DNA from 2 places in the Pseudomonas sp. LABIM340 genome. Region 1 is predicted to be linked to the other one. Evidence: predicted binding sites of a transcription regulator. Region 1 holds the regulator's gene; the other holds the start of a gene.

The links. The regulator sigma-54, encoded in region 1, starts transcription at its own class of promoters, with help from an activator protein. The targets are predictions, from matches to a motif close to ANTGGCATNNANNTTGCTNT.
Region 2: glnK (P-II family nitrogen regulator) is a predicted target of sigma-54. The motif match lies at 3,826-3,845, and genes of this name have one in related genera.

What each region holds. Positions count from the first base shown of each region.
Region 1 covers NZ_CM200227.1:1,152,162-1,166,306, reverse strand. The annotation lists gene mlaE (lipid asymmetry maintenance ABC transporter permease subunit MlaE) at 1-615, opposite strand, end outside; gene ABKS89_RS05625 (ATP-binding cassette domain-containing protein) at 615-1,424, opposite strand; gene ABKS89_RS05620 (KpsF/GutQ family sugar-phosphate isomerase) at 1,663-2,637, shown strand; gene ABKS89_RS05615 (KdsC family phosphatase) at 2,638-3,162, shown strand; gene lptC (LPS export ABC transporter periplasmic protein LptC) at 3,171-3,743, shown strand; gene lptA (lipopolysaccharide transport periplasmic protein LptA) at 3,730-4,266, shown strand; gene lptB (LPS export ABC transporter ATP-binding protein) at 4,266-4,991, shown strand; gene ABKS89_RS05595 (RNA polymerase factor sigma-54) at 5,260-6,762, shown strand; gene hpf (ribosome hibernation-promoting factor, HPF/YfiA family) at 6,841-7,149, shown strand; gene ptsN (PTS IIA-like nitrogen regulatory protein PtsN) at 7,159-7,626, shown strand; gene rapZ (RNase adapter RapZ) at 7,629-8,486, shown strand; gene ABKS89_RS05575 (HPr family phosphocarrier protein) at 8,521-8,793, shown strand; gene ABKS89_RS05570 (ZIP family metal transporter) at 8,806-9,699, opposite strand; gene ABKS89_RS05565 (superoxide dismutase) at 9,722-10,348, opposite strand; gene ABKS89_RS05560 (DUF2753 family protein) at 10,400-10,849, opposite strand; gene fumC (class II fumarate hydratase FumC) at 10,879-12,255, opposite strand; gene ABKS89_RS05550 (hypothetical protein) at 12,248-12,631, opposite strand; gene pmbA (metalloprotease PmbA) at 12,781-14,130, opposite strand.
Region 2 covers NZ_CM200227.1:6,341,753-6,355,897, reverse strand. The annotation lists gene ABKS89_RS29270 (aminotransferase-like domain-containing protein) at 1-889, opposite strand, end outside; gene ABKS89_RS29265 (DUF1127 domain-containing protein) at 1,075-1,305, shown strand; gene ABKS89_RS29260 (RidA family protein) at 1,334-1,822, shown strand; gene ABKS89_RS29255 (YifB family Mg chelatase-like AAA ATPase) at 1,819-3,309, opposite strand; gene ABKS89_RS29250 (accessory factor UbiK family protein) at 3,349-3,630, opposite strand; gene glnK (P-II family nitrogen regulator) at 4,034-4,372, shown strand; gene ABKS89_RS29240 (ammonium transporter) at 4,414-5,748, shown strand; gene ABKS89_RS29235 (secondary thiamine-phosphate synthase enzyme YjbQ) at 5,856-6,281, shown strand; gene sutA (transcriptional regulator SutA) at 6,360-6,692, shown strand; gene ABKS89_RS29225 (HAD family hydrolase) at 6,852-7,544, opposite strand; gene xerC (tyrosine recombinase XerC) at 7,541-8,446, opposite strand; gene ABKS89_RS29215 (DUF484 family protein) at 8,481-9,182, opposite strand; gene dapF (diaminopimelate epimerase) at 9,194-10,024, opposite strand; partial or broken gene ABKS89_RS29205 (diaminopimelate decarboxylase) at 10,038-10,268, opposite strand; gene lptM (LPS translocon maturation chaperone LptM) at 10,360-10,500, opposite strand; gene ABKS89_RS29195 (AraC family transcriptional regulator) at 10,654-11,715, shown strand; gene cyaY (iron donor protein CyaY) at 11,712-12,047, shown strand; gene ABKS89_RS29185 (DUF1289 domain-containing protein) at 12,025-12,231, shown strand; gene rnk (nucleoside diphosphate kinase regulator) at 12,413-12,817, shown strand; gene ABKS89_RS29175 (class I adenylate cyclase) at 12,863-14,145, opposite strand, start outside.

The DNA.
Region 1 (14,145 bases):
ATTGAGAATGTCCTTGGTGAACTGCACGCTGTTCTGCATGTTCGACCAATACGAACCGTCATACACACCCAGCCAGTCCACGGCGACCAGGGCTCCGCCCCAGATGCCGACGACACTGAAGATAGCTGCCAGCAGCGGCATCGAGATGAAGCCCGCCCACAGGCGCGGAGCGATGATGTACTTGAGCGGGTCGACGCCGATCATCTCCAGGCTGGACAGCTGCTCTGTGGATTTCATGTTGCCGATCTCGGCGGTCAGCGCGGAACCCGCGCGCCCGGCGAACAACAGACCAGTCACCACCGGTCCCAGTTCACGCAGCAGCGTCAGCGCGACCATCTGGCCGACCGCCTGCTCGGAGCCGTAGCTCGCCAGGATGTTGTAGCCCTGCAGGGCCAGCACCATGCCGATGAACAGGCCGGAGACGACGATGATCGCCAGCGACAGCACGCCCACCGAATACAGCTGCTTGAGCAGCAGCTGGAAGGCGCCGCTGTGCACACGGCGACCGAAGATGGCGTGCACCAGGAACAGGGTCGAACGGCCCAGCGATTCGAGGACATCGAGGCCCGCACGCCCGAGCAGGCGAACTCGCTCGAGCGGTGAAGTCTTGCGCATCAACGTTCTCCCAGCAGGTCGGCGCGGTAATCGCGAGCAGGATAGTGGAACGGCACCGGACCATCCGGGATGCCCTTCATGAACTGACGAACCCGCGGATCATCGAGACCCTGCAGGTCAGCCGGCGTTCCGTGACCGAGCACGCGGCCGTCGCCGACGATATAGATGTAGTCGGCGATGCTCGCGGTTTCCGCGAGGTCGTGGGACACCACGATGCTGGTGATCCCCAGGGCATCGTTGAGCAGGCGGATCAGGCGCACCAGCACGCCCATGGCGATCGGGTCCTGGCCCACGAAAGGCTCGTCGTACATCAGGATCTGCGGATCCAGCGCGATGGCGCGGGCCAGCGCCACGCGACGCTTCATGCCGCCGGACAGCTCATCCGGCATCAGCTCGACGGCTCCGCGCAGGCCCACGGCCTGCAACTTCATCAGCACGATGTCACGAATCATGTCTTCGGGCAGCTCAGTGTGCACGCGCAGCGGGAAGGCCACGTTCTCGAAGACATCGAGGTCGGTGAACAGCGCGCCGCTCTGGAACAGCACGCCAAACTGCTTGCGCATGTCGAACAGGTCGCTGCGGCCCAGCGTGGGGAGGTTCTGGCCATTGACCCACACTTCGCCGCTCGCCGGCCGCAGCTGGGCGGCGATCAGTCGCAACAGGGTGGTCTTGCCACAACCTGACGGTCCCATGATCCCGGTGACCTTGCCGCGTGGAATGCGGATGTCCACGTTATCGAAAATCTTACGCGTGCCACGCTTGAAGCTCAGGCCCTTCAGCTCGACCGCGTATTGGTCATTGGTGCTCATAGAACTCCTTTCATCACGGCGCTGTCCGTTGCCCCGTCTGTCACACGGCAGAAACACGGCGCGGCAGGCCGAACGGCCGCGAACTATAACACCCCGCGAAGCCACGCCCCAAGGGCTGCTAAGCCACTGTTAAGGCTCAGTTCAGCAAAATGCGCTCAACATTGAGATACCAGTGGTGAAGCCTTTACCGCTTTCCCGTTATAATCTCGCACTTCATTTTGCCCCGCGCCTTTCGAACATGAGCCAGAAACACGATTTCATCCAATCGGCACAACGCACCATCCGCCTCGAGCGTGACTCGGTGGACGCTCTGCTGCCGCGCATTGGCGCCGATTTCTCCCTGGCCTGCGAGCTGCTGCTGGCCTGCAAGGGCCGCGTGGTCGTGGTCGGCATGGGCAAGTCCGGGCACATCGCCCGCAAGATTGCCGCCACCCTGGCCAGCACCGGCACCCCGTCCTTCTTCGTACACCCGGCCGAGGCCAGCCACGGCGACATGGGCATGATCACCAAGGACGACGTTGTCCTGGCCCTGTCCAACTCCGGCTCCACCGCGGAAATCATCACCCTGCTGCCGCTGATCAAGCGCCTGGGCATCACCCTGATCAGCATGACCGGCAACGCCGAGTCGCCGCTGGCCAAGGCCGCCGAGGTCAACCTCGACGCCAGCGTGGAGCATGAAGCCTGCTCGCTGAACCTGGCGCCGACCTCCTCCACCACGGTTTCCCTGGTGATCGGCGACGCGCTTGCCATCGCCCTGCTGGAAGCCCGCGGCTTCACCGCCGAAGACTTCGCTTTCTCGCACCCGGGCGGCGCACTGGGCCGCCGATTGTTGCTGAAAGTGGAAAACATCATGCACGTGGGTGAAGCACTGCCGCAGGTTTCCCCCGGCACTTCGCTCAGCGGCGCGCTGCTGGAAATGACCCGCAAGGGCCTGGGCATGACCATCGTGCTCGGCGAGGACGGCCGCCTGGCCGGGATCTTCACCGACGGCGACCTGCGCCGCACCCTGGACAAGGGTCTGGACGTGCGCCAGGTGACCATCGACCAGGTGATGACCGTGCACGGCAAGACCGCCCGCCCGGACATGCTTGCCGCCGAAGCCCTGAAGATAATGGACGACCACAAGATCAACGTACTGGTGGTGGTCGACGACAAGGATCACCCGGTCGGCGTCCTGCACGTCCACGACCTGACCCGCGCGGGAGTCATCTGAATGACCGCCGACCTGCTGCAACGTGCGAAAGCGGTCCGCCTGGCGGTGTTCGACGTCGATGGCGTGCTCACCGACGGCAAGCTCTACTTCCTGCCCGACGGCGGCGAGTTCAAGACCTTCAACACCCTGGATGGCCAGGGCATCAAGATGCTGATGAACTCCGGCGTGCGCACCGCGATCATCACCGGTCGCTCGAGCCCGGTGGTCGAGCGTCGGGCGAAGAACCTGGGCATCAACCACCTGTACCAGGGCCGCGAGGACAAGCTGGTCGCCCTCGACGAGCTGCTCGCCGAACTGGGTCTAGGCTATGAAGAAGTCGCCTACCTGGGCGACGATCTGCCCGATCTGCCAGCCATTCGCCGTGCAGGCCTCGGCATGGCAGTCGCCAGCGGCGACGCTTTCGTCCGTCAGCACGCCGACGGTGTAACCCAGGCCCGTGGCGGCGAAGGTGCCGCCCGCGAGTTCTGCGAACTGATCCTGCGCGCCCAGGGCAACCTCGAAGCTGCCCAGAACGCGTATCTCTAGAGCCGAACATGCCCAAGACATTCCAACAGAAGCTGTTGTTCGCCCTGATCGCCATCGGGCTGATCGCCCTCGGCTATTACTGGAACGTGCGCCTGGACTTCAACGAGCGCCAGCTCAAGTCGCAGACCAGCGACGCCATCGATTTCTACGTGGTGAACGCCAAGAGCGTTCAGTACCGCGTCGACGGCTCCCTCGCCTACGAGATGACCGCCGACAAACTCGAACACCTGAAAGCAAGCGACGTGACCCTGGTTACCACGCCCGACCTCTACTTCCACCGGGAGAATGAGCCTCAGCCGTGGCACGTCCAGAGCGTTCGCGCCGAAGTGGCCCCCGAAGGCAAGCAGGTCGAGCTGATCGACGACGTGCGCGTCGCGCGCACCGACGCGCAGCAGCGCACGCTCCTGCTCAACACCTCGCGCATGACGGTGTTCCCAGACAAGGACTATGCGCAGACTGACCAGCCCGTGAAGATTACCGAACCCAACGGTGTGACCACGGCAGTTGGCATGAAAGCGTATCTGAAAGACAGCCGGATGCTCCTGCTGTCCAACGTAAGAGGTCAGCATGAGGCTCGTTAACACCCTCCCCCTTCTTTTCAGCCTCGCCGCCGCTATCGGCAGCTCTGCCGCCTGGGCTCTTCCCACCGACCGGGAACAGCCGATCCGCGTCCAGGCCGACAGCGCCGAACTGGATGACAAGCAGGGCGTGGCCGTGTATCGCGGCGACGTGGTGGTAACCCAGGGCAGCATGAAGCTGACTGGCAACACCGTTACGCTCAAGCAGAACAAGGACGGCGAAATCGAAGTCGTCACCTCGGTCGGCAAGCCCGCCTACTTCGAACAGAAGCCGGCGCCGGACAAGCAGATCACCCAGGCCTACGGCTTGACCATCCAGTACTTCGTCTCGCAGAACCGCGTCGTTCTGATCGACCAGGCCAAGGTGATCCAGGAAGGCAACACCTTCGAAGGCGAGAAGATCGTCTATGACACCCAGCGCCAGATCGTCAACGCAGGCCGCGCCACCGGCTCCCAGGTGACCACGCCGCGCCCGCGTATCGACATGGTCATCCAGCCCAAGAAAAAGCAGGATCAAGCGCAGTAATGGCTACGCTAACCGCCCAGCACCTCGCCAAGAGCTACAAGAGCCGGCAAGTCGTCCGCGACGTCAGCATGAGCATCGAGAGCGGGCAGATCGTCGGCCTGCTCGGCCCCAACGGAGCGGGCAAGACCACCTGCTTCTACATGATCGTCGGCCTGGTTCGCGCCGATCAGGGCGTCGTGCGCATCGACGAGCAGGATGTCACCCACCTGCCCATGCACGGCCGCGCCCGCGCCGGCATCGGCTACCTGCCGCAGGAAGCCTCGATCTTCCGCAAGCTGTCGGTGGCGGACAACATCGGCGCGATCCTCGAGACCCGCACCGACCTCGATCGCGCCGGCCGCCAGGAAGCCCTGGAAGGCCTGCTCGAGGAATTCCACATCCACCACATCCGTGACAACCTCGGCATGAGCCTGTCCGGTGGTGAGCGACGCCGCGTGGAAATCGCCCGCGCGCTGGCCAGTTCGCCGAAGTTCATCCTGCTGGACGAACCCTTCGCCGGCGTCGACCCCATCTCCGTGGGCGACATCAAGCAGATCATCCATCACCTCAAGGCCAAGGGCATCGGTGTACTGATCACCGACCACAACGTCCGCGAGACCCTGGACATCTGCGAAACGGCGTACATCGTCAACGACGGTCAGCTGATCGCCGAAGGCAGCGCCGAGAGCATCCTCGCCAACGACCTGGTGAAGGAAGTCTACCTGGGCCACGAGTTCCGCCTCTAAGGCCTGTCTCCAAGGCCCCGTGCCGCGCCCCTGCCAGGGCGTGGCAGCTCCATCTCTCCACCAAGCGTGGCGCGGCCCGTCGGCCGCTCCGCGACGCAGCCGGCTGCCTGCCGTACCCTGGTGCAACCGGGTTGTAACGAAAGGTCGACAGCCCCTAGGCAAAGCGTCCAAACTCAGGCATATAATTTGCTTCCTCGCGGCACCCCGGTGTCCGTAGTCGTGGATATGGCGCGCTTCGCGCCAGCGAACAAGGTGCCTAGTTCCAGCCATGAAACCATCGCTAGTCCTCAAGATGGGCCAGCAGCTGACGATGACTCCGCAGCTGCAACAGGCCATCCGACTGCTCCAGCTCTCCACGCTGGACCTCCAACAGGAAATCCAGGAAGCCCTGGAGTCCAACCCGATGCTGGAGCGCCAGGAAGAAGGCGAGGACTTCGACAACAGCGATCCCATGGCGGACGGTGCCGAGTCCGGCGCCAACGGCACCAGCAGCAGCTCCCAGGACAACTTCCAGGAAAGCACCACACCCAGCGTCGACAGCCTCGACGAGGACCAGTGGGCCGAGCGCATCCCCAACGAACTGCCGGTCGATACCGCCTGGGAAGACATCTACCAGACCAGCGCCAGCAGCCTGCCCAGCAACGATGACGACGAGTGGGACTTCACCTCCCGCACCTCCGCTGGTGAAAGCCTACAGAGCCATCTGCTGTGGCAACTCAACCTCCTGCCGATGTCCGATACCGACCGCCTGATCGCCCTGAGCATCATCGACGGCATCACGGACGACGGCTACCTCGACGAGTCCCTCGACGACATCCTCGCCTCCATCGACCCGGAACTGGGCGTGGAGATGGATGAAGTGGAAGTCGTCCTGCGCCGCGTGCAGCAGCTCGAACCCGCCGGCGTCGGTGCCCGCAACCTGCGCGAATGCCTGCTCCTGCAGCTGCGCCAGATGCCGACCAAGACCTACCTGCTGGCCGAGGCCATCCGTCTGGTCAGCGATCACCTGGACCTGCTCGGCAGCCGCGACTACAGCCAGCTGATGCGCCGCATGAAGCTCAAGGAAGACGAGCTGCGCGAGACCATCGAGCTGATCCAGTCGCTGCACCCGCGGCCCGGCTCGCAGATCGAATCCGGCGAAGCCGAATACGTCGTCCCGGATGTCATCGTGCGGAAGAACAACGAGCGCTGGCTGGTGGAACTCAACCAGGAAGCGGTGCCGCGCCTACGCGTGAACTCGCAGTACGCGGGCCTTGTGCGCCGCGCCGACTCCAGCGCCGACAACACCTTCATGCGCAACCAGTTGCAGGAAGCGCGCTGGTTCATCAAGAGCCTGCAGAGCCGCAACGAGACGCTGATGAAGGTGGCGACCCAGATCGTCGAGCACCAGCGCGGCTTCCTCGAGTATGGCGAGGAAGCGATGAAGCCACTGGTTCTGCACGACATCGCCGAGGCGGTGGGCATGCACGAGTCGACCATCTCCCGCGTCACCACGCAGAAATTCATGCACACGCCGCGTGGCATCTTCGAGCTGAAGTACTTCTTCTCCAGCCACGTCAGCACCTCCGAAGGCGGCGAGTGCTCGTCCACCGCGATTCGCGCCATCATCAAGAAACTGGTCGCGGCGGAAAGTCCGAAAAAGCCATTGAGTGACAGCAAGATCGCTGGTTTACTGGAGGCACAGGGCATTCAAGTGGCACGTCGTACCGTCGCCAAGTACCGGGAGTCCCTAGGAATCTCTCCCTCGAGCGAGCGCAAGCGGCTGGTGTGACGTTGATCCACGCCAAGGTGTTCCGGCGGCAGGCCCCATAACCTGCCACTTACACACGGGCAACAAGGAGAAAGCGGTATGCAAGTCAACATCAGTGGACATCAACTGGATGTGACCGACGCCCTGCGCGACTATGTCGGCGAGAAACTTGGCCGACTGGAGCGCCACTTCGACAAGATCACCAATGTTCAGGTCATCATGGAGGTCGAGAAGCTGAAGCAGAAAATTGAAGCCACCCTCCACATCGCCGGTGGCGAAGTGGTGGCCTGCGCGGAACATGAAGACATGTACGCGGCCATCGACCTGCTCACCGACAAGCTCGACCGCCAACTGATCAAGCACAAGGAAAAATACCTCGAACGCCAGCAAGGTGTTGGTGTCCGTTAACCCCTCCCTATGATCCGACTTGAGCAAATCCTGACCCCCGGCCGTTCCCTCGTGAACGTGCCGGGCGGCAGCAAGAAACGTGTCCTCGAACAAATCGCCAACCTGGTGGCTCGCGAGCTGCCGGGTTTCGATTCCCAAGACATCTTCGACAGCCTGGTGGCCCGGGAACGCCTGGGCTCCACCGGCTTCGGCAATGGCATCGCCATTCCGCACTGCCGCCTCCCCGGCTGCCAGTCGCCCATCAGCGCCATCCTGCACCTGGATCACCCGGTAGACTTCGACGCCCTCGACGGCGCGCCGGTCGACCTGGTGTTCGTGCTGCTGGTGCCGGAAGCGGCCACCGAGGAGCACCTGGAACTGCTGCGGCAGATCGCCTCCATGCTCGACCGCTCCGACGTCCGCGACCGCCTGCGTCACGCCGCCAACGGCGAGGACCTGTACCGGATCGTCGTGGACTTCCAGAACAACGGGCACTGATCATGCGCCTGATCATCATCAGTGGGAGATCCGGCTCGGGCAAGAGCACCGCGCTCAACGTGCTCGAGGACAACGGCTTCTACTGCATCGACAACCTGCCGGCCAGCCTCCTCCCGGACCTGGCCCAGCGCGCACTGCTGCACACCGAGCTGCTGCATCCGCAGGTCGCCGTCTCCATCGACGCGCGCAACCTGCCCAGCCAGCTGCAGCGCTTCCCCGAGCTGCTGCAGGAAGCCCGAGACAAGCACATCCAGTGCGACGTGCTGTACCTCGATGCCGATGATGAGACGCTGCTCAAACGCTTCTCCGAGACTCGCCGACGCCACCCGTTGACCACCGACACTCGCTCCCTCGCCGAGGCCATTAGCGACGAGTCGAACCTGCTGGCGCCGATCGCCGACCTGGCCGATCTCAAGCTCAACACCACCAACCTGAACCTCTACCAGCTGCGCGACGTGCTCAAGCTGCGCCTACTGAACAAGCCCGAACTGGGCACCGCCTTCCTGGTCGAATCCTTCGGCTTCAAGCGTGGCATGCCGGTGGACGCCGACCTGGTGTTCGACGTGCGCTGCCTGCCCAATCCGTACTGGAAGCCCGAACTGCGCGAGCACACCGGGCTGGAAGCGGAAGTCCAGGAGTACCTGGCGGCGCAACCGGACGTCGAGGAGATGTACCAGGATATCCTCGCCTACCTGAACAAATGGCTGCCGCGCTTCGCCGCGAGCAACCGGGCCTACGTGACCATCGCCATCGGCTGCACCGGTGGCCAGCACCGCTCGACCTACATTGCCGAGCGCATTGGTCAGGCCCTCAAGGAAACTCTCACCAACGTACAGATTCGCCACCGCGACCTGAGCTAAGCAGCGACAGACAACAAAAGGACAGCCCCTCGCGATGCCCGCCCTCGAAGTCACCATCATCAACAAGCTTGGCCTGCACGCTCGCGCGGCGGCCAAATTCGTCGGCGTCGCAGGGCGGTTCCCCTGCCAGGTTCGCGTGGGCCGCAATCCGGAGAGTACGGTGGACGGCAAGAGCATCATGGCCGTGATGATGCTGGCCGCCGGCAAGGGCACCAATCTGCACCTCGCCGCCGAAGGTGAGCAGGAAGACGAAGCAATCAAGGCGCTGGTCGACCTGATCAACAACTACTTCGACGAAGGCGAGTGACGCGCCGGGCCCTCAGCCCAGCGACGTATCCAGCACCATCATCAGACAGAAGCCAATGATCAGCCCCTGTGTGGCCTGCGCCGCGTGGCCGCGCCGCTGTGATTCGGGAATGATCTCGCGCACCACCACATAGAGCATCGCGCCCGCCGCTGCGGCCAGTCCCCAGGGCAGGAACATCCGCGAGATGCCGATCAGCCAGGCGCAAAGCACCGCGAACAGGGGCTCCACCAGCCCGGAAGCCGCACCCGCCAGCGCCGCCTTGCCGCGCGAAACGCCCGCCCCAGCCAGTACCAGCGCGATCGCCAGCCCTTCGGGCACATCCTGCAGCGCGATCCCCAGCGCCAGGCCGCTCGCGCCCTGCACCTCTCCGCCGGCAGCAACCCCCACAGCCATGCCTTCGGGAATGTTATGCAGAACAATGGCGGCGACGAACAGCAGGATGCGTGCGGGCACCTTGCCTTCGGCCACGCCCTGAATATTCGCCTGGGCGTCTTCGAGCACCCGACCGAACACCGCCAGACCGAAGGCTCCCAGAGCCAAGCCGAGACTGACCAGCAGCGAGGCCAGCCAGGTCGGGCGCCCGGAAGCTTCCGCCGCCTCCAGCGCCGGCAGCAGCAGGGAAAAGGCCGTGGCGGCCAGCATGACCCCGGCGCCGAAGCCAAGCATGGTGTCGGCGATGCGCGCCGGCATGCTGCGCACCAGCAACACCGGCAGAGCACCCAGGGCGGTCCCGAGTGCGCAGAGCATGCCGCCATGCAGGGCCAGGTACATCGGCGGAGACAGCTGCAGCCGCGCCAGTTCCATCAGGTGCTGGGCCACGAGCACACCTCCGCCGAGGACGATGCTCAGTCCCAGCAACCAACGCAAATTGCGTCCTCCGCTTTCACGCAGACTCTGCACGATCAGACGCATGCTGCTGCCTTCGGTTTCATCCTTTGCCTCGTGCCTGCTGGGCCACTCGGTAGCGGCGCAGCACCTCCGGCCAGGCGACCACGTTGTAGAAAGCCGCAATGTATTCCGGCCGGCGGTTCTGGTAGCGCAGGTAGTAGGCGTGCTCCCAGACATCCAGGCCGAGGATCGGCAGGTTGCCCTGCATCAGCGGGCTGTCCTGGTTACCGCTGCTCTCGACGACCAGCTGGCCCTGCGGATCGACGCTCAGCCACGCCCAGCCGCTGCCGAAGCGAGTCAGCGCCGCCTTGGTAAAGGCCTGGCAGAAGGCGTCGTAGCCGCCCAGTTCAGCGTCTATCGCCTGGCGCAGCTCTTCCTGCGGCTGACCGCCACCATCCGGTGCCATCACGGTCCAGAACAGTGAATGGTTGGCGTGGCCGCCGCCGTTGTTGATCACCGGTCCGCGCAGGGCGGCGGGGAGACTGTCGAGTTGCTGCAGCAGTCGCTCTACCGGAGTCTCCGCGAACTCAGTGCCTTCCAGCGCTGCGTTGAGGTTGTTGATGTAGGTCTGGTGGTGCTTGCTGTGGTGGATTTCCATGGTCTGCGCATCGATGTGCGGCTCCAGCGCAGCGTAGGCATAGGGCAAGGCAGGCAGGACGTGAGGCATCTTCAAACCTTCTATCAGTGGTAGCGCATCGACTCAGCGATAGCGCATCGACTAGTGGTAACGCATCGAATGCACGGCAGTGAACAGCCCCGGACGCAGCTCTACCGCACCCTGGCGGCGCAGCAGGCGCTGGGTGCGCGGGTACGTGCCGTGTTCGCCGATGAAGTTGAGCAGCTCGACGTAGGTACGGCGGCTGTGCTGCACCGCTGCGGCGCGCAGATCCGAGCATTTGCGCAGGTCCTCCCCCAGCGCGAGCAGGCGCTCGTGGCAGGCGCAGAGGTACTCAGCGGTCTCTTCCGGTTGGCCCAGCTGCAAGTGCAGGTCACCGAGGTTGTGGTGCGAGATGACGAAGGCCATCACCGCTTCCTCGGCGTCATGCCACCGATCCAGCAGCACCTGTGCCAGCGCCAGAGCGTGGAGGTAGTGCTCACGGGCATCGATCAATTCCTGACGAATGAAGCAGCGGTTGCCCAGTTCGATGGTGCGTTGCCAATGACGCATGGCAGGTTCCTCCAGCGGGTGGGGCGGACTCAGAGTCCGCCGGCGGTGAGCTTCTCGGGATCGAGCAGTTGCTCGAGGCGGGCACGATCCAGATCAGTGTTTTCGAGCGCGACCTCGATGATCGGCCGGCCCTCGCGATAAGCTTGCTTGGCGATCTCGGCAGCCTTCTGGTAGCCGATGATCGGGTTCAGCGCGGTGACCAGGATCGGGTTGCGCGACAGCGCCTCACGCAGGCTCGCCTCGTTGACCTTGAAGCTGGCGATGGCCTTGTCCGCCAGCAGGCGGCTGACGCTGGCCAGCAGGTGGATGCTGTGCAGCAGGTTGTCGGCGATCACCGGCAGCATCACGTTCAGCTCGAAGTTGCCGGACTGCCCGGCGACCGCGATGGTGGTGTCGTTGCCCATCACCTGGGCGGCGACCATGGCGGTGGCTTCCGGAATCACCGGATTGACCTTGCCGGGCATGATCGAGGAGCCCGGCTGCAGGGCCTCCAGCTCGATCTCGGCGAGGCCGGCGAGCGGGCCGGAGTTCATCCAGCGCAGGTCGTTGGCGATCTTCATCAGCGCCACGGCCAGCGCCTTGAGCTGGCCGGAGGTGGCCACGGCGATGTCCTGGGCGCCGATCAGCGCGAAGAAGTCGTCACCGGGGCGGAACACCAGGCCGGTCAGGCCATTGAGCTCCTCGCAGAAGCGCGCGGAGAACTGCGGATGGGCGTTCACCCCGGTACCGACCGCAGTGCCACCCTGGGCGAGTTGCTGCAGTGCCGGCAGTTGTGCCTCGATACCCTGCAATGCCTGGCGCACCTGCTGGGCCCAGCCACCGAGCACCTGGCTCAGGCGTACCGGCATGGCGTCCATCAGATGGGTCCGGCCGGTCTTTACGTGCTGGTGAACAGCCTTGGACTTCCTCTCCAGGGTCGCATGCAGGTGGTCAAGCGCTGGCAGAAGATGCTGGTGGACCTCCAGCGCCGCACTGATGTGGATGGTCGAGGGGATGATGTCATTACTGCTCTGCCCGCAGTTGACCTGGTCATTGGCATTGACCGGCTTGCCGAGGCGGCGACTGGCAAGGGTCGCGACCACCTCGTTGGCGTTCATGTTCGAACTGGTGCCCGAGCCGGTCTGGAACACGTCCACCGGGAAATGCTGCTGCAGATCGCCGGCCAGCAGTTCTTCGCAGGCGGTGACGATGGCGGCGCCGGTCTCCGCGTCCAATTGTTCCAGGCTGACATTGGCGCGGGCCGCGGCCGCCTTGGCCAGCAGCAGCGCGCGGATGAACGGACGCGGCATGCGCTGGCCACTCACCGGGAAGTTGTTCACCGCCCGCTGCGTCTGGGCGCCGTAGAGTGCCGAAGCCGGCACCTCCAGTTCGCCCATGCTGTCGCGTTCGATACGGCTGTCAGTCATTCTCGATTCCTTCTTGCAGTCTCAGGGAAGGCGCCATCTCCTGCTGCGCCATGCGCCGGGCCAGCAGGCACAGGCGTTGACGCTGGGCGGTCGAAGTCGCCAGGCGTTGCAGTTCACGCAGCGGGAGATAGGCGTGATCCAGGCAGAGCACGCGCCAGTGCCAGGGCAGCGCGATGTCACGGCTGCTGTCGAGCAGCAGCCCGAAGCACTTCTCGAACAGGCGCCAGGCCGGCACCGGCTCCCAGGCCGCCAGGTAGCGCGCTTCGCCGAGATACTGCTCGACCAGACGCGGCTCATTCGGCTCCAGGGCGCAGCGGATGCGGGTGCCCAGGCGATACCAGCGGTCGGTGATTGAACTGTCGATTTCGGCGAACATGGCAATCTCTCAATCGATAATGAGATTGATTATTGTTTCCGAAAGACAAAAAAACAAGCCGCCCGTACGCATTGCGCTGGGCGGCTCGTCTGGAGAAGGGAATCGAAGAAGGGCTGAAAGCCGCGGCCAGTGGGGCCGCGGCCGCTGGATCAGTTGCCGGCGACCATCATCTTTTCGATGAGCACGGAGCCGGTATGCAGGTTGCCGCGGTACTCCACATCGTTGCCGATGGCGACGATATTGCGGAACAGATCGCGCAGGTTGGCGGCGATGGTGACTTCCTGCACCGGGAACTGGATTTCGCCGTTTTCTACCCAGTAGCCACCGGCACCACGGGAGTAGTCGCCGGTCACCAGGTTGACGCCCTGCCCCATCAGCTCGGTGACCAGCAGGCCACGGCCCATGCGGCGGATCAGGGCGGCCTGGTCCTCGTCGCCATGGCTGACGAACAGATTGTGCACGCCGCCGGAGTTGGCCGTGCTGGGCATGCCCAGCTTGCGCCCGGAGTAGGTGCCGAGTACGTAGGAGACCAGTTCGCCGCCCTCGACAAAGGGCTTTGCGTAGGTCGCCAGGCCATCGTTGTCGAACGAAGCACTGCCCAGCGCGCCACGCAGCAGCGGGCGTTCGTCCAGGGTCAGCCATTCCGGGAACAGCCGCTGGCCCAGCGCGCCTTCGAGGAACGAGGACTTGCGGTACAGGCTGCCGCCGGAGATCGCGCCGAGGAAGTGGCCGAACAGGCCGACGGCGACTTCCGGGGCGAACAGCACCGGCACTTCAGCGGTGGGCACCGGGCGCGCACCGAGACGGCTGGCGGCGCGCTCGGCGGCGCGGCGGCCGATGGATTCAGGAGTGGCCAGCAGCTCGCCGCGACGGTTCACGTCGTACCAGTAGTCGCGCTGCATCTGCCCTTCCAGCTCGGCGATCATCACGCAGCTCAGGCTGTGGCGGGTACTGGCGTAGCCGCCGACGAAGCCGTGGCTGTTGCCGTAGACGCGGCAGCCCTGGTGGGTATTCAACGTGGTGCCGTCGGCCTTGGTAACGCGCTTGTCGGTGGCGAACGCAGCGGCCTCGCACACCAGCGCGCGCTCGATTGCCTGGTCGGGGGTGATCGACCAGCCGTGGTACAGATCCAGGTCCGGCAGGTCGCGGGCCATCAGCGCCGGATCGGCCAGGCCGGCACAATCGTCTTCGGAAGCGTGCTTGGCAATCGCCAGCGCCGCCGCCACGGTCTCGCGGATGGCGTCCGCGCCGGTCGCCGAGGTGCTCGCCGAGCCCTTGCGCTGGCCGACGTAGAGGGTGATGCCGAAGCCCTGGTCGCGGTTGAACTCGACGGTCTCGACTTCACCCTGGCGTACCGAGGTCGACAGCCCCTGCTCCACCGACACCGCCACCTCGCAGGCGCTGGCGCCCTGCCGGGTGGCCTCGGCGATGATCCGCTCGACCTGCTCGCGCAGTTCGGGAAGGACCTCCGGGCTCACTGCCGGGTTGTGTTCGCTCATTGCATGCCTCTCCTG
Region 2 (14,145 bases), 1.5 Mb from region 1:
TGATGCTGCGCGGCCGCGGGTAGGCGTAGGCCAGTTCGCCGTAGACATCGTCCTCGAGGATCGGCACGTCATAGCGCGCCGCCAGTGTGAGCAGGGCGCGCTTGCGGGCGTCGGGCATGATGTAGCCCAGCGGGTTATTGCAGTTGGGGGTGAGCAGGATGAGCTTCACCGGCCACTGTTCCATGGCCAGTTCCAGCGCCTCCAGGCTGATGCCATTGGTGGGGTCGGTGGGGATTTCCAGCGCCTTCAGGCCATACGCCTTGAGCGCCTGCATGGCGCCGTGGAAGCTCGGCGAGTCGATGGCGATGATGTCGCCCGGCTCGCAGATGGCGCGCAGGGTAATGGCCAGCGCCTCCTGGCAGCCGGTGGTGATGACGATCTCGCTGGGCGGCACCTGGCAGCCGGAATCCAGCATCAGCCGGGCGATCTGCTCGCGCAGCGGCAGCGAGCCCTGGATGCCTTCGTAGCCGAGGCTCTGCAGGTCGGTGCGGCGCGCGGCGTGCACCATCGCCCGCTGCAGCGGCTTGAGCGACGGGCTGGCGATGTCCGGTGTGCCGCGCCCGAGCTGAACGAAATCGCCGCCGGGCGCGCGGCGCACCTGCTCCAGCACCTGGTCCCACTGCGACACATCCACCGGCCGTTGCGCCGGGCGGGTCATGGCCGGCATCGGCGGCAGCTCGCGGCGTTCGGGTACGAAGTAGCCGGACTTCGGCCTGGGCTCCACCAGCCCGGAGTCCTCCAGCACGCGGTAGGCCTGCTGCACGGTGCTGATGCTGACGCCGTGCTCCTCGCTTAGCGCGCGCACCGAGGGCAGGCGGTCGCCGGGACGGTACAGGCCCTGCTCGATGCGGTCGCCGAGGGTGGCGGCCAGCTGCGCGTAGCGTTTCATGACAGATCTCCCGTGTGGGACAGACTCGGCGGAATGCAGTACAGATCGGCAGAAAATACGCCATTCAGAAGGATTTCGCTCGAGTCTGTATGGAAAAAACTTAACCGCGTTGAATCTGTAATGATTTCCGCCGATTCGTCACGCTAGTCCCATGTTCGAAAGTGTTCGACTGGAGGAGTGACGACATGAGCGGCCTGAGCGATGTGCGGCTGACCCTTTACCAACAGGAACTGCTGGAGATTCCCGGCGTGCGCGAAGCTCCGCGCGCCCCGCAGGAAAGCCGCTGGCAGCAGTTCTGGCGCCGCGTGCGTACCCGCAAGCAGCTGCTGGAGCTGTCCGATGCGCAGCTGAAGGATATCGGCGTCACCCGCGAGCAGGCGCGGATAGAGGCGATGCGGCCGTTCTGGCGCTGCTGATCAGAAACTGACCAATCAGGGAGTGTTTATGAGCGAGACGCGCGCTGCTGCGTTCGAAAGGATCGCCGCCGAACTCGGCTACGACTTCAGCGGGGAAATGAAGATCGGCGGCAACTACGTGCCCTTCCTCATCGACGGAAACCAGGTGCACCTCAGTGGGCAGATTCCACGGGTGGGTGATGTGGTCGTCGTCACCGGCCGGGCGGGCAGCGAGGTGTCGCTGGCCGACGCCCAGCTGGCCGCGAAGGTCTGCGTGATGCGGGCGCTGGCGCTGCTGCGGCAGGCGCTGGGCGACCTCGACTGTGTGCGCAAGGTGCTGCAGCTCAATGTGTTCGTGCAGTCGGCGGAGCACTTTACGCAGCAGAGCGAGGTGGCCGACGGTGCCTCGGCGGTGCTGTATGAGGTGCTGGGCGCGGCTGGTGTTCACACGCGCACTTCGGTCGGCGTCTACCAGTTGCCGAAGAACGCGACGGTGGAGCTGAACCTCCTTGCCGTCACGCAGGACCTGCCGGGCTAGTGCCCCGCGCGGTACTGCAGGGCTTCGGCCAGGTGCGGGCGGGCGATGCTGTCCGCCTGCTGCAGGTCGGCGAGGGTGCGCGCGACCTTGAGAATCCGGTGCAGGGCGCGCAGTGACAGGTTCAGGCGCTCGCCGGCCTTCTCCAGCCAGGCTTGGTCTTCCGGGGTCAATGCACAGTATTGGTGCATCTTCTTCAGGGTCAGAAAGGCGTTGGCGCAACCCTGCCGGGCGAGCTGGCGCTGGCGTGCGGCGGCGACCTGTACAGCCAGCTCGGCACTGCTGGTACTCGGCCCGCTGGGCGCGAGGCTGGTGCTTTCGCGGCTGACGGTGAGGTGCAGGTCGATGCGGTCCAGAAGCGGCCCGGAGAGCTTGGCCCGGTAGCGCTGGATCTGCTCCGGCGAGCAGCGGCAACGGCCGCTGGGGTCGCCCAGATAGCCACAGGGGCAGGGGTTCATCGCCGCCACCAGCTGGAAGCGCGCCGGGAAGCGCACGCGGCCGTTTGCGCGGGCGATGACGATCTCGCCGCCTTCGAGCGGCTCGCGCAGCACCTCCAGTACCTTCCGATCGAATTCCGGCAGCTCGTCGAGAAACAGCACGCCTTCGTGCGCCAGGGTGATTTCCCCTGGCTGCGGGCGGCTGCCGCCTCCCACCAGTGCGGGCGCGGACGCGGTGTGGTGGGGTTGCCGGAATGGGCGTTGCGGCCAGTGGGTCAGCGGCCCGCGCCCGGCCACGGAATGGATCGCCGCGACCTGCAGCGCTTCGTCTTCATCCAGCGGCGGCATCAGGCCGGGCAGGCGGCTGGCGAGCAGGGTCTTGCCGGTGCCGGGCGGCCCACTGAACAGCAGGTTGTGCGCGCCGGCAGCGGCCACCAGCAGCGCGCGCTTGGCGGCGGCCTGGCCTTGCACTTCGGCGAGGTCGGGGTAGGGCGGCGTGGCGCGCAGCAGGCCGTTGGCCTCGTAGGGGCGCAGGCGCTCCTGGCCGCTGAAGTGCGCGGCCAGCTCCAGCAGGTGGCCGACGGCGTAGACGGTCAGGCCGCTGGCGAGGCTGGCTTCCTCTGCGTTCTCCTTCGGCACCAACAGCGCGCGCCCGGCAGTACGGGCTGCCAGCGCGGCAGGTAACACGCCGGGTACCGGTCGCAGCGTGCCGGAGAGCGCCAGTTCGCCCAGGCATTCCAGACCATCCAGTCCGGCGGCGTCGGCCAACTGGCCGCTGGCGGCGAGGATGCCCAGGGCAATGGCTAGGTCGAAGCGCCCGCCGTCTTTGGGCAGGTCGGCCGGGGCGAGGTTGAGGGTGATTCTGCGGTTGGGGAAGTCGAAGCCCGAGTTGAGCAGGGCGCTACGCACGCGGTCCTTGCTCTCCTTCACGGCGCCTTCGGGCAGGCCGACCAGGGTCAGTGACGGCAGGCCGTTGGCGAGGTGCGCCTCGACGGTGACGCCGGGCGCTTCCACGCCGACCTGGGCGCGGCTATGGACGATGGCGAGGGACATGGATCACTCCTGGATTCCATGCCGCCCGCCAGGCGGGACTTATTCTGAGGCGGCGGGGGCGGTGGTGTCGGCGGGCGAGAGCCTGGCTTCCATCTCCGCGACCTTCGCTTCCAGTGCTTCGAGGCGGGCGCGGGTGCGCGCGAGGACGACCATCTGGCTGTCGAATTCGTCGCGGCTGACCAGGTCGAGCTTGCTGAAGGCGCTCTGCATCAGAACCTTGAACTGGGCTTCCAGCTCGGCCTTCGGCAGGGGCGATTCGCCACCGAACAGGCGTCCGGCTTGTTGGCTGATGGCATCGAGGAAGGCTTTGGGCGGCAGCATGGTTCATGGGTTCCGGATTGAATCAGAGCGCAGTCTATCACGCAGCCAGCGCTGGCTGCGGCGCGCCGGGTTGCACGCTTTTTGAGCAGTGTGCCCGCTCTGCGTGCGCGCTTTCGGTGCGCCAGAGCGGCGCTGGCGATTCGCCAGAAAGCCCCGTTTCAGGCCAAGTGCCTGATGCCACGGGCATTTTCACGAACTGGCAAGCTTCATGCTTTGGGGCAGATATGGCGTGCACCGATGCAGTTCCGGTGCGGCAGGCGAGGCGGTGGATTGCTTCGATCAAGGCAGTCGGAGTGCTGAGGTAGGGCGGCCGGCGCATTACAAAAGCCAGACACTGCGCTTAGACTTGTCTCCGGGTTCGTTCTTCCTGGGGCGGGTCCACCAAAACACGGGAGAGAGTTACATGAAGCTAGTCACAGCCATCATCAAGCCGTTCAAGCTGGACGACGTTCGTGAGTCGCTGTCCGAGATCGGCGTGCAGGGCATCACTGTGACCGAAGTCAAAGGCTTCGGCCGGCAGAAGGGTCACACCGAGCTGTACCGTGGCGCGGAATACGTTGTCGATTTCCTGCCGAAGGTGAAGATCGACGTCGCCATCGCCGATGACCAGCTGGATCGTGTTATCGAAGCCATCACCAAGGCCGCCAACACCGGGAAGATCGGTGACGGCAAGATCTTTGTCGTAAATCTGGAACAGGCCATTCGTATCCGTACCGGCGAAACCGGCACCGACGCGATCTAAGCCAAGCCCACACCGAACCCCACGCCCCAGGAGAAACAACAATGACTCTGCGCAAATACGCAGGGCTAGGCGCCCTATTGCCCCTCGCAATGCCCGGTCTGGCCTTGGCCGACGAGGCTGCGGCCCCCGTCCTGAACAGCGGCGACACCGCCTGGATGCTGATTTCCAGCGCCCTGGTGCTGCTGATGACCATCCCTGGCCTGGCGCTGTTCTACGGCGGCATGGTGCGCGCCAAGAACGTCCTGTCGATCATGATGCAGTGCTTCGCGATCACCGCGCTGATCAGCATCCTCTGGGTCGTCTACGGCTACAGCCTGGCCTTCGATACCGTCGGTATGGAAAAGGGCGTGGTCAACTTCGCTTCCTTCGTCGGCGGACTGGACAAGGCCTTCCTCAGCGGCCTGACCACCAGCGGCCTGACTTCCGCCGCCGCGCTGTTCCCTGAGAGCGTCTTCGTGATGTTCCAGATGACCTTCGCGATCATCACCCCGGCCCTGATCGTCGGCGCCTTCGCCGAACGCATGAAGTTCTCGGCCATGCTGATCTTCACCGCACTGTGGTTCACCCTGGTCTACGCACCGATCGCCCACATGGTCTGGAGCGGTGACGGCGGCCTGCTGTGGGACTGGGGCGTGCTGGACTTCGCCGGCGGCACCGTGGTGCACATCAACGCCGGTATCGCTGGCCTGGTGGCGTGCATCGTCCTCGGCAAGCGCAAGGGCTACCCGACCGCTGCCATGGCCCCGCACAACCTGGGCTACACCCTGATCGGCGCCGCCCTGCTGTGGATCGGCTGGTTCGGCTTCAACGCCGGTTCCGCTGCTGCCGCCAACGGCACCGCCGGCATGGCCATGCTGGTCACCCAGATCGCCACTGCCGCCGCCGCCTTGGGCTGGATGTTCGCCGAGTGGATCACCCACGGTAAGCCGAGCGCCCTGGGCATCGCATCCGGCGTGGTTGCCGGTCTGGTCGCCATCACCCCGGCTGCCGGTACCTGCGGCCCGATGGGCGCCATCGTCATCGGTCTGTCCGCTGGCGTGATCTGCTTCTTCGCTGCCACTACGCTCAAGCGTGCTGTCGGTTACGACGACTCCCTGGACGCCTTCGGCGTGCACGCTGTCGGCGGTATCGTCGGCGCCCTGCTCACCGGCGTGTTCGCAGCCCCGGCACTGGGCGGCTTCGGCACCGTGACCGATATCGGCGCGCAGCTGTTCACCCAGTTCAAGGGCGTGGCCTTCACCATCGTCTACACCGGTATCGTCAGCTTCGTGATCCTCAAGGTCCTGGACCTGGTCATGGGCCTGCGCGTCTCCGAGGAAGAGGAAACCGTGGGTCTGGACCTCTCCCTGCACAACGAGCGCGGCTACAACCTGTAACGGTTCGCGCAAGTTCGACGAAGGGCGCCCTCGGGCGCCCTTTGTTTTTTCGATCAGCACGCTAGAATGCGCGCGCATCACCGTTAGCGACGGAAGGATTGCCCGCCATGTGGCAGCAGAAGACCATCACCCTGCGCCCTCGCCCGCGAGGTTTCCACCTGATCACCGACGAGATCCTGGCCGCGTTGCCGGAGTTGTCGAAGTGCCGGGTCGGCCTGCTGCACCTGCTGTTGCAGCACACCTCCGCCTCGCTGACGGTGAACGAGAATGCCGACCCCTCGGTGCGCCGCGATTTCGAGCGATTCTTCAATCGCCTGGTGCCCCAGGGCGAGAGCGGCTATGAACATGACTACGAAGGTCCGGACGACCTTCCGGCGCATTTCAAGTCGAGCCTGCTGGGCTGTCAGCTGACGCTGCCGATACAGGGGGGAGGCTTGGCAATGGGCACCTGGCAAGGTATCTATCTGGGCGAGCACCGTGACCACGGCGGCCCGCGCAGCATAGTGGCGACCTGGCAGGGCGAGCTTGTATGAATTTTTTCCGGCGGCGTTCGTCAAAGCGCGCAGCTGGGCTATAACTAACGTGCTTTGCAGCACCACAGAGGTTGAACAATGAGCGACGAAGAACTGGAACAGGACGAGCTGGACGGCGCTGACGAGGACGATGGCGAGGAACTCGCCGCAGCGGACGACAGCGACGCCGAAGCAGACAGCGGCGATGGGGATGAAGCCCCTTCTCCCAAGGGCGGTGGCAAGAAAGCCAAGGCCGCTGCGGAAGAAGAGGAACTGCCCTCGGTCGAAGCCAAGCAGAAGGATCGTGATGCACTGGCCCGTGCGATGGAGGAATTCCTCACTCGCGGCGGCAAGGTGCAGGAGATCGAGCCGAACGTCGTGGCCGACCCGCCCAAGAAACCGGATAGCAAATACGGCAGCCGCCCTATCTGATATCTGACGCGAGTCGAAAAGCCCCGCCGCTCCGAGAGGAGCGGCGGGGCTTTTTCATGTCTGTTTGTTGCGCAATTTCTATGCTTGCGACTGGCGCCCTGTAGGAGCGGGCCATGCCCGCGATCGCGCGCATGGCGCGCTCCTACAGGGCGGCCGGAGTCAGAGTTTTGCCAGCACGCCCGGCAGCTCGGACAGGTTGTGGATGATCGCGCTGGGCGCCTCTTCACCATCCCACGCCTTGCGCGCCGGGTTGAACCAGATCGCCTTCATGCCCGCGCGCCGCGCGCCGGCGATGTCATCGCTGGGGTGGTCGCCGATGTGCACGGCGTGTTCCGCCGCAACGCCGCCGCGCTTGAGCGCTTCCTGGAAGGGATGCGGGTCGGGTTTGCCGACGCCCAGCTCTTCCGCGCAGAGGGCGAACTGGAAGTAATCGGCCAGGCCCAGGCGGCGCACGTCGGCGTTGCCGTTGGTGAGCACGCCGAGGATGAAACGGTTGGCCAGTTGCTCCAGGGTCGGGTGCACCTCGGGGAACAGCGCCACCTGGTGCCGCGCGTGAAGGAAGGTCTGAAACCCGGCCTCGGCCAGGTCGCTGGCCTCGGCCTGTGGATAACCCGCGTCGAGCAGGGCGTGGTACAGGATGCGGCGGCGCAGTTCGCTCAGTCGGTGCCGGAGCATCGGGTCCTGCTCCATCAGCCGCGAGCGGATCGCCCACAGGTGTTCGATGGGCACCGGGCCCAACCGTGTGGCGTTCACTGCCAGCCAGTCGCGCAGGGTGGCTTCCGCGCTGTTCATCACCGGGGCAACGTCCCACAGCGTGTCATCGAGGTCGAAGGTGACCAGACGGATACTCATTCTTCTGCTCCGGGTTTACGGCGTGCCCGTGGGTGCGCCTGGTCATAGACCGTGGCGAGGTGCTGGAAGTCCAGGTGGGTGTAGATCTGCGTGGTGGCGATATCGGCGTGGCCGAGCAGCTCCTGCACCGCGCGCAGGTCCTGGGAAGACTCCAGCATATGACTGGCGAAGGAGTGCCGCAGCATGTGCGGATGCAGGTGCTGGCCCAGTTCGCGCACGCCGGCTTCGCGCACGCGCAACTGGATCGCGCGGGGCGTCAGGCGCTTGCCGCTGCGGCCGATGAACACTGCGTTGTCCTGTGGCGAGGCGAGGGCCCGCAGCGGCAGCCAGTTCTCGATGGCCTGCCGCGCGGCGTGGCCGACCGGCAGCTCGCGCACCTTGTTGCCCTTGCCGTGCACGCGCACCAGACCGTCCTTGAGGTCCAGCCACTCCAGGTCGAGGCCGACCAGTTCGGAGAGGCGCAGGCCTGAGGAATAGAACAGCTCCAGCAGTGCCTGGTCGCGGCGGGCGATGAAGTCGTCCTCGACGCCGCCGTCGAGCAGTTGCGCGGTTCGGTCGGTATCCAGCGTACGCGGCAGCTTGCGAGCGCCCTTGGGCGCGGCGAGTCCGTCGGCGGGGTTGTGCCGGCAACGGCCTTCGCGGATCAGGTACTGGTACAGCCCGCGGGTGGCCGACAGCAGGCGCGCCAGGCTGCGGCTGGCAAGGCCCTGCTGGTGCAGGCGGGCGACGAACATGCGCAGGTCGCGCACCTGCAGCGCGGGCCACTCGTTCAGCGAGGATTTTTCGCAGAGCGCGGCGAGGCGCAGCAGGTCGCGGCGATAGCCATCGAGGGTATGGACGGACACCTGGCGCTCGCTGCGCAGGTGTTCCAGGTAGGCATCCAGATCGGCTTCGAGCGACAAGCGATCAGCTCCCAGCGGTGAAGGCCCGGCGGGATCAGCGTACCGAGCGCAGTGGCGTGGAGAAGCGCGGCAGGGTCCGCGCGAGGACTTCGGCGACGTAGCCCAGGAACAGCGTGCCCAGCGAGCTCTTGTAGTGCTGCGGATCGGGGCTGCCGATCGCCAATACGCCGTGCAGGCCCTGGAAGGTCAGCGGCACCACGGCGGCGGAGCCGACCTGCTCGCGTTCGCTTTCGCAGAACAGGAAGGCCAGCTCGTGGGGGCGCAGCACGCCGCAGACGGTCTTGCCGCCCGACAGCAGGCCGCCGATGGCCTGGTGCGCCTCGGCGCTGCTCACCGAACGGCCCACCGGCAGGTTGTTGTCGCTGAACAGGATCAGGCTGACGTAGGGCACGAGGAACTCGTGGCGCAGGCTGTCTTCCGTGGTGCTGACGATTTCCTCGAGGCTGGTGGCGTCGAGCAGGTCGAGCACCAGGCGGCGGGTCTTGTCGAACAGGCGGTCGTTGTCGCGGGCCACGTCCATCAGCTGCGACAGCCGATGGCGCATCTCGATGTTGCGCTCGCGCAGCAGGCGGACCTGGCGCTCCACCAGCGACACGGCGTCGCCCGGCTGGTGCGGAATGCGCATCTCCGGGATCAGCTCGTCATGATCGACGAAGAATTCAGGGTGCCGGCGAAGATAGTCGGCGACCTGTTCGGCTTCGAGCGTAACGGTGGGGTCCTGCGGAGTATCGGTCATAAGCGTCCCGGTTATAGACGTACCTGGCCTTCGAACACCCGCACGGCGGGCCCGGTCATCATAACGGGCTGACCCGGTCCTGCCCACTCGATGGACAACCGTCCGCCGGGAAGGTCGATCTGTACCGGCGATTGCAGCCAGCCCTGGCGGATGCCGGCAACGGCGGCAGCGCAGGCGCCGGTGCCGCAGGCCAGTGTCTCGCCGGCGCCGCGTTCCCAGACGCGCAGGCGCGCCTGGTGCGGATTGACGATCTGCAGGAAGCCGATGTTGGCCTTCTGCGGGAAGCTTTCGTGGATTTCCAGTTTCGGCCCCAGGGTGCGCACCGGAGCGCTGTCCACGTCATCCACGCGCAGCACGCCGTGCGGGTTGCCCATGGAGATGGCCGCCAACTCGTAGCTCTGGCCATCCACTTCGAGGGAGTAGCTCAGCGCTTCAGCACCGGCCTGGAACGGCACCTGCTCGGGTTGCAGGCGCGGCGGGCCCATGTCGACGATGACCTGGCCGTCGTTGGCGATGGTCAGTTCGATCATGCCGCCCTTGGTTTCCACGCGGATGGTCTTTTTCGCGGTCAGGCGCTTGTCGACCACGAAACGGGCGAAGCAGCGCGCGCCGTTGCCGCACTGTTCGACCTCAGTGCCGTCGCAGTTGAAGATGCGGTAGCGGAAATCGGCGTCCGGCGTGCTCGGCGGCTCGACGATCAGCAGTTGATCGAAGCCGACCCCGAAATTGCGGTCGCCCCACTGTTTGACGTGGCGTGGTTGCACATGGGCGTGCTGGCTGACCAGGTCCAGGACCATGAAGTCATTGCCCAGCCCATGCATCTTGGTAAAGCGCAGAAGCATCGTCGTCTCGGCCTCAGTCCGGCAGCAGGCTTTCGCCGGCGAACAGCTCTGGTCGTGTTCCGTGGCGACGCACCCAGTGCGCGGCCGAGCTATCCACCAGCACCTCGGCGGCGCGGCCCCGGGTGTTGTAGTTGGAATTCATGACGAAACCATAGGCGCCGGCCGAACGCACGGCCAGCAGGCCGCCTTCTTCGCGGACGGGGTTGCGGAGTCGGGCGAGGAAGTCGCCGTTACCGCTTTGCGGCATGCCGAAGCGCCCGGCGGTTGCCGGCGACGGCACGTCTGCCGCGAACAGTTGCCCGTCGCGGACGTCGAAGGCGTCCATGGGAACGCCCTCAGAGACCGTAGCGGTCCTTGCTGTGCTCGCTCTTGGCCTTCTGGTCGTCCGGCAGGTACAGCGGGCCTTTCTGGCCACAGCCGGCCAGCGCGGCGGTGAAGACGGCGAGCGCGACGAAGGGAAGCAGCAGTCGCTTCATGGCGGAATCCTTGTAATAAAGCGTCAATGGGTCCGGAGTATACCGACCCCCCGCCGGCTTGCCTATTCAAGCGGACTCCCGCCCGGCGGGGCTTGCGGCTCGCGCCGAAAGGGCCGGTGGCCCTATGATGGCGGGCAAAAAATGGAATGCCTGATGGACTATCGCGATCCCCTGCCCAGTTCGGTGTCGGTGGCCTACCTGCAGGGCCTTGTGGAGCATCTGCAGCGCCAGGGCGTGGACCCGGCGCAGTTGCTGGCGACGGTGCACCTGGAGCCTTCGATCCTTGCCCAGCGCGACCAGCGCATCGCCGCCAGCGCCTACCTGGAGCTGGTGGGCGCCGGCGTGCGCCTGAGCGGCGACGACAACCTCGGCCTGCACCTGGGCGAGGCGGTGCGGCCCGGCTACTACGGCGTGCTCGGTTACCTGATCATGAGTTGCGCGACCCTCTCCGACGCCCTGCACCGGCAGGCGCGCTATGCCTCGCTGGTAGGCAACCTGGGCCGCGTCGAGCTGGCCGACGAGCCGCCGCGCGCCGGCTGCGAGGCGCTGGTGAAGCACAGCTGGGAGCCGCTGCTGCCGCAACAGCAAAGACAGATGAGCGAAGAGACGCTGGCCGGCTGGGTCAGTTTCGGCCACTGGGTCAGCGGCGTGGACGAGGTGCCGTTCGAGGTGCGCTTCAGCCATAGCGCCCCGGCAGATGTCAGCGAGCACGAGCGCATCTTCCGCTGCCCGGTGCTGTTCGATCAGCCGGACAACGCCCTGGTCTTCCCCAGACGCCTGCTTTCGCTACCGCTCGGCCAGGCCGATGCCCAGGTGCAGCGCACGCTGGATGCCTACGCCGAACGTCTGCTGGTGGAAATCAACAAGGGCGACACCGTGCTCGACCGCGCGCGCCTGGAGCTGGCGCGCCAGTTGCCGGAGCAGGGCGCGGATCTGGAGCGCCTGTCGCAGACCCTGGCGCTGAGCCCGCGCACCCTGCAGCGGCGGCTGCGCGACACCGGCCTGTCGTTCAGCCAGCTGGTGGATGAAACCCGCCAGCAACTGGTGCTGCACTACCTGCGCGACCCGGCGCTGGACACCGCCGACATCGCCTACCTGCTCGGCTTCAGCGAAGCCGGCTCGCTCGCCCGCGCATTCCGGCGCTGGACGGGGCAGAGTCTGGGCGAATACCGGCGTAAACTGGTGCCTTTGACTGATCCCGAGGACGATGCATGAGCACTTTGAGCGAAGCCCGCTTCCATGACCTGGTGGACGCCGTACAGGTAACGGTGGAGGACGCCTTCGACGACAGCGACCTGGACCTGGACCTGGAAAACTCCAGCGGCGTGCTGACCGTGCGCTTCGAGAATGGCACCCAGCTGATCCTCAGCCGCCAGCCGGCGCTGCGCCAGCTGTGGGTGGCGGCTCGCTCCGGCGGCTTCCACTTCGACTACGACGAATCTGGCTCGCTGTGGATCTGCGATAGCACTCGCGAACCACTGGGCGCGCTGCTCAATCGCGCAACCCTGGAGCAGGCAGGCGAGGATGTCGACTTCCCCGGCATCTGAACCGCAGGCGAGCGTCGCCTCGCCCTGCTGCCGACGCTGCTGCCTGGACGACGCGGACATCTGCGTCGGCTGCGGGCGCACCCTGGGCGAGATCCTGGAGTGGAACGAGGCCGACGGCGAGCGGCGCCTGGCGATCCTGGCGGACTGCGAAAAGCGCCGAAACAACCAGCGGCCCAAGTGGTGACTGGTCGGTGTTGCTTATTTTCTGTGCTGTGTTAGTGTCCAGAAAAACCCCGCCTTGGGCGGGGTTTTTCTTTTTTCGGATTTCATGACGTTCGATTCCCGAACGTCATTACTGCCAGAACACCCAGGGCCCCGAACGCGTGAGCGTCCGGGGCTCTCCTGTAAGGAGACTGCCAACCATCATGACCACGACACCCATCACCGTGACTCGACTCGACCTGCAACGTCTGGAGCGCATGCTCGACAGCCTGGATGAGTACGGCCCCGCGGCCGAGGCGCTGGAGGCCGAGCTGGCCCGCGCCACGGTGGTCGGCCACGACGAGATACCGCCGGGCGTGGTCACGATGAACTCCACCGTGCGCTGCCGCGAGGAAGGCAGCGGCAAGGAATACCACCTGACCCTGGTCTACCCGGCCGGCGTCGGCGGTGAAGGCAAGGTTTCGATTCTTGCTCCGGTAGGCACTGCGCTGCTCGGCCTGACCACCGGCCAGAGCATCGACTGGCCGGTACCCAGCGGCAAGACGCTGAAGCTGACCCTGCTGGAAGTGGAATACCAGCCCGAAGCGGCCGGCGACTTCGATCGCTGAGTTCCCCTTTTCGGGAACCTCCCTCCCCGGGCGTCCGGCCGGCCTTCAGGCCTCGGCCAGCGCCCGGTTCAGAGCCTGCTCCAGGCTCTGCTTGTAACGCAGGAAGTGCACCGTCTGCAGCTCCCCGCCTTCGCGCATGGCCGACAGGTCCAGGTCGGTGATGTAGCAGGGGTAGCGCTCTTGCCCTCGCCGACGGTCGAGGATATGCCGGGCCGCGGCCTGGAACAGCTCGCTGCCGAACTCCAGCTCCGAGAACTCGCGGTGGTTGCAGAACAGCGTGGTGCGCGCTCGCTGGCCTTCGCCCGGTTCGACAATCGCCTGCACGTTATAGAACGGCAAGGCTTCCAGCGGTTGCGGCGTGCTGCGTCGTTCGATGCGTTGCGCGCGCTGGTGGCCGTTGGTCACCACCTCGTAGAAGATGATGTCGGCGCCCACCGGTCCCTGCGCCTCCAGTAGCGAGATCACCGCGTTACGGCGGTACTGCACCGATTGCAGGAAGCGCTGCAGCGGCAGCAGCAGGCCTTCCTCGGTGTCGTATTCCTGGCGGCGCCGCCAGAGGGCGTTGCGCTCGTCGAGGATGGTGATTTCCGCGCTGCCTTCGTCCAGGCGGTAGAACACCTGTACGGTATTGGCCCGGCCCAGCGGCAGGATCATGGCGAGGTCATCGCCCTCCAGCGCGTGCCGGTCCAGTTGCAGGAAGCCGCTGTCGTCCTGGGTGTCGCCCAGGTGCTCGACCAGTGCCGGCAACCCGTCGATCACCCGATGGCTGACGCTGCCCGGCACCAGGTGCAGCAGGTGGAAGTGCTGGCGCACCTGCAGCAGGTAGCGCCCGCCCTTGCCGCTGGCGAGCTGCGCGTGGGCGTCGCGGAACAGGTCTTCCACGCGCTGGGCGATGGCCGTGGCGCGGTTGCGGCAGAAGCAGCGCACCAGCAGGCGCGGCGGCGGGGCGTCGGAGGGCACGCTGTTGAGGAATTCGCGCAGGCAGTCGAGCAGCGCGTGCGGGCCTGCGTAGCGGCTGACCAGCAGTTCGTTCCAGCTGTTCAGGGTGATCTGGTCGAGGGTCAGCACCAGGTTGTCGCGCACGCCGGAATAGCCGAGCGAGTCGGTGCGCTCGGTGGTCATGTGCACGTTCATCTGGCTGTGCTGGCGCAGCGGGTCGACGCCGACGTTCACCAGCAGCAACACCTGCGAAGGCACCGCGCTGCGCAACAGGGCGCTTTCCGGCACCTCGTTGAGCGGCAGCGGGACGGCCTGCTGCAGGCAGCCCAGCAGGTTCTGCAGTTCGAACTCGCTCAGGTCGCTGCTACCCGGTTGCAGGGACAGCCGCG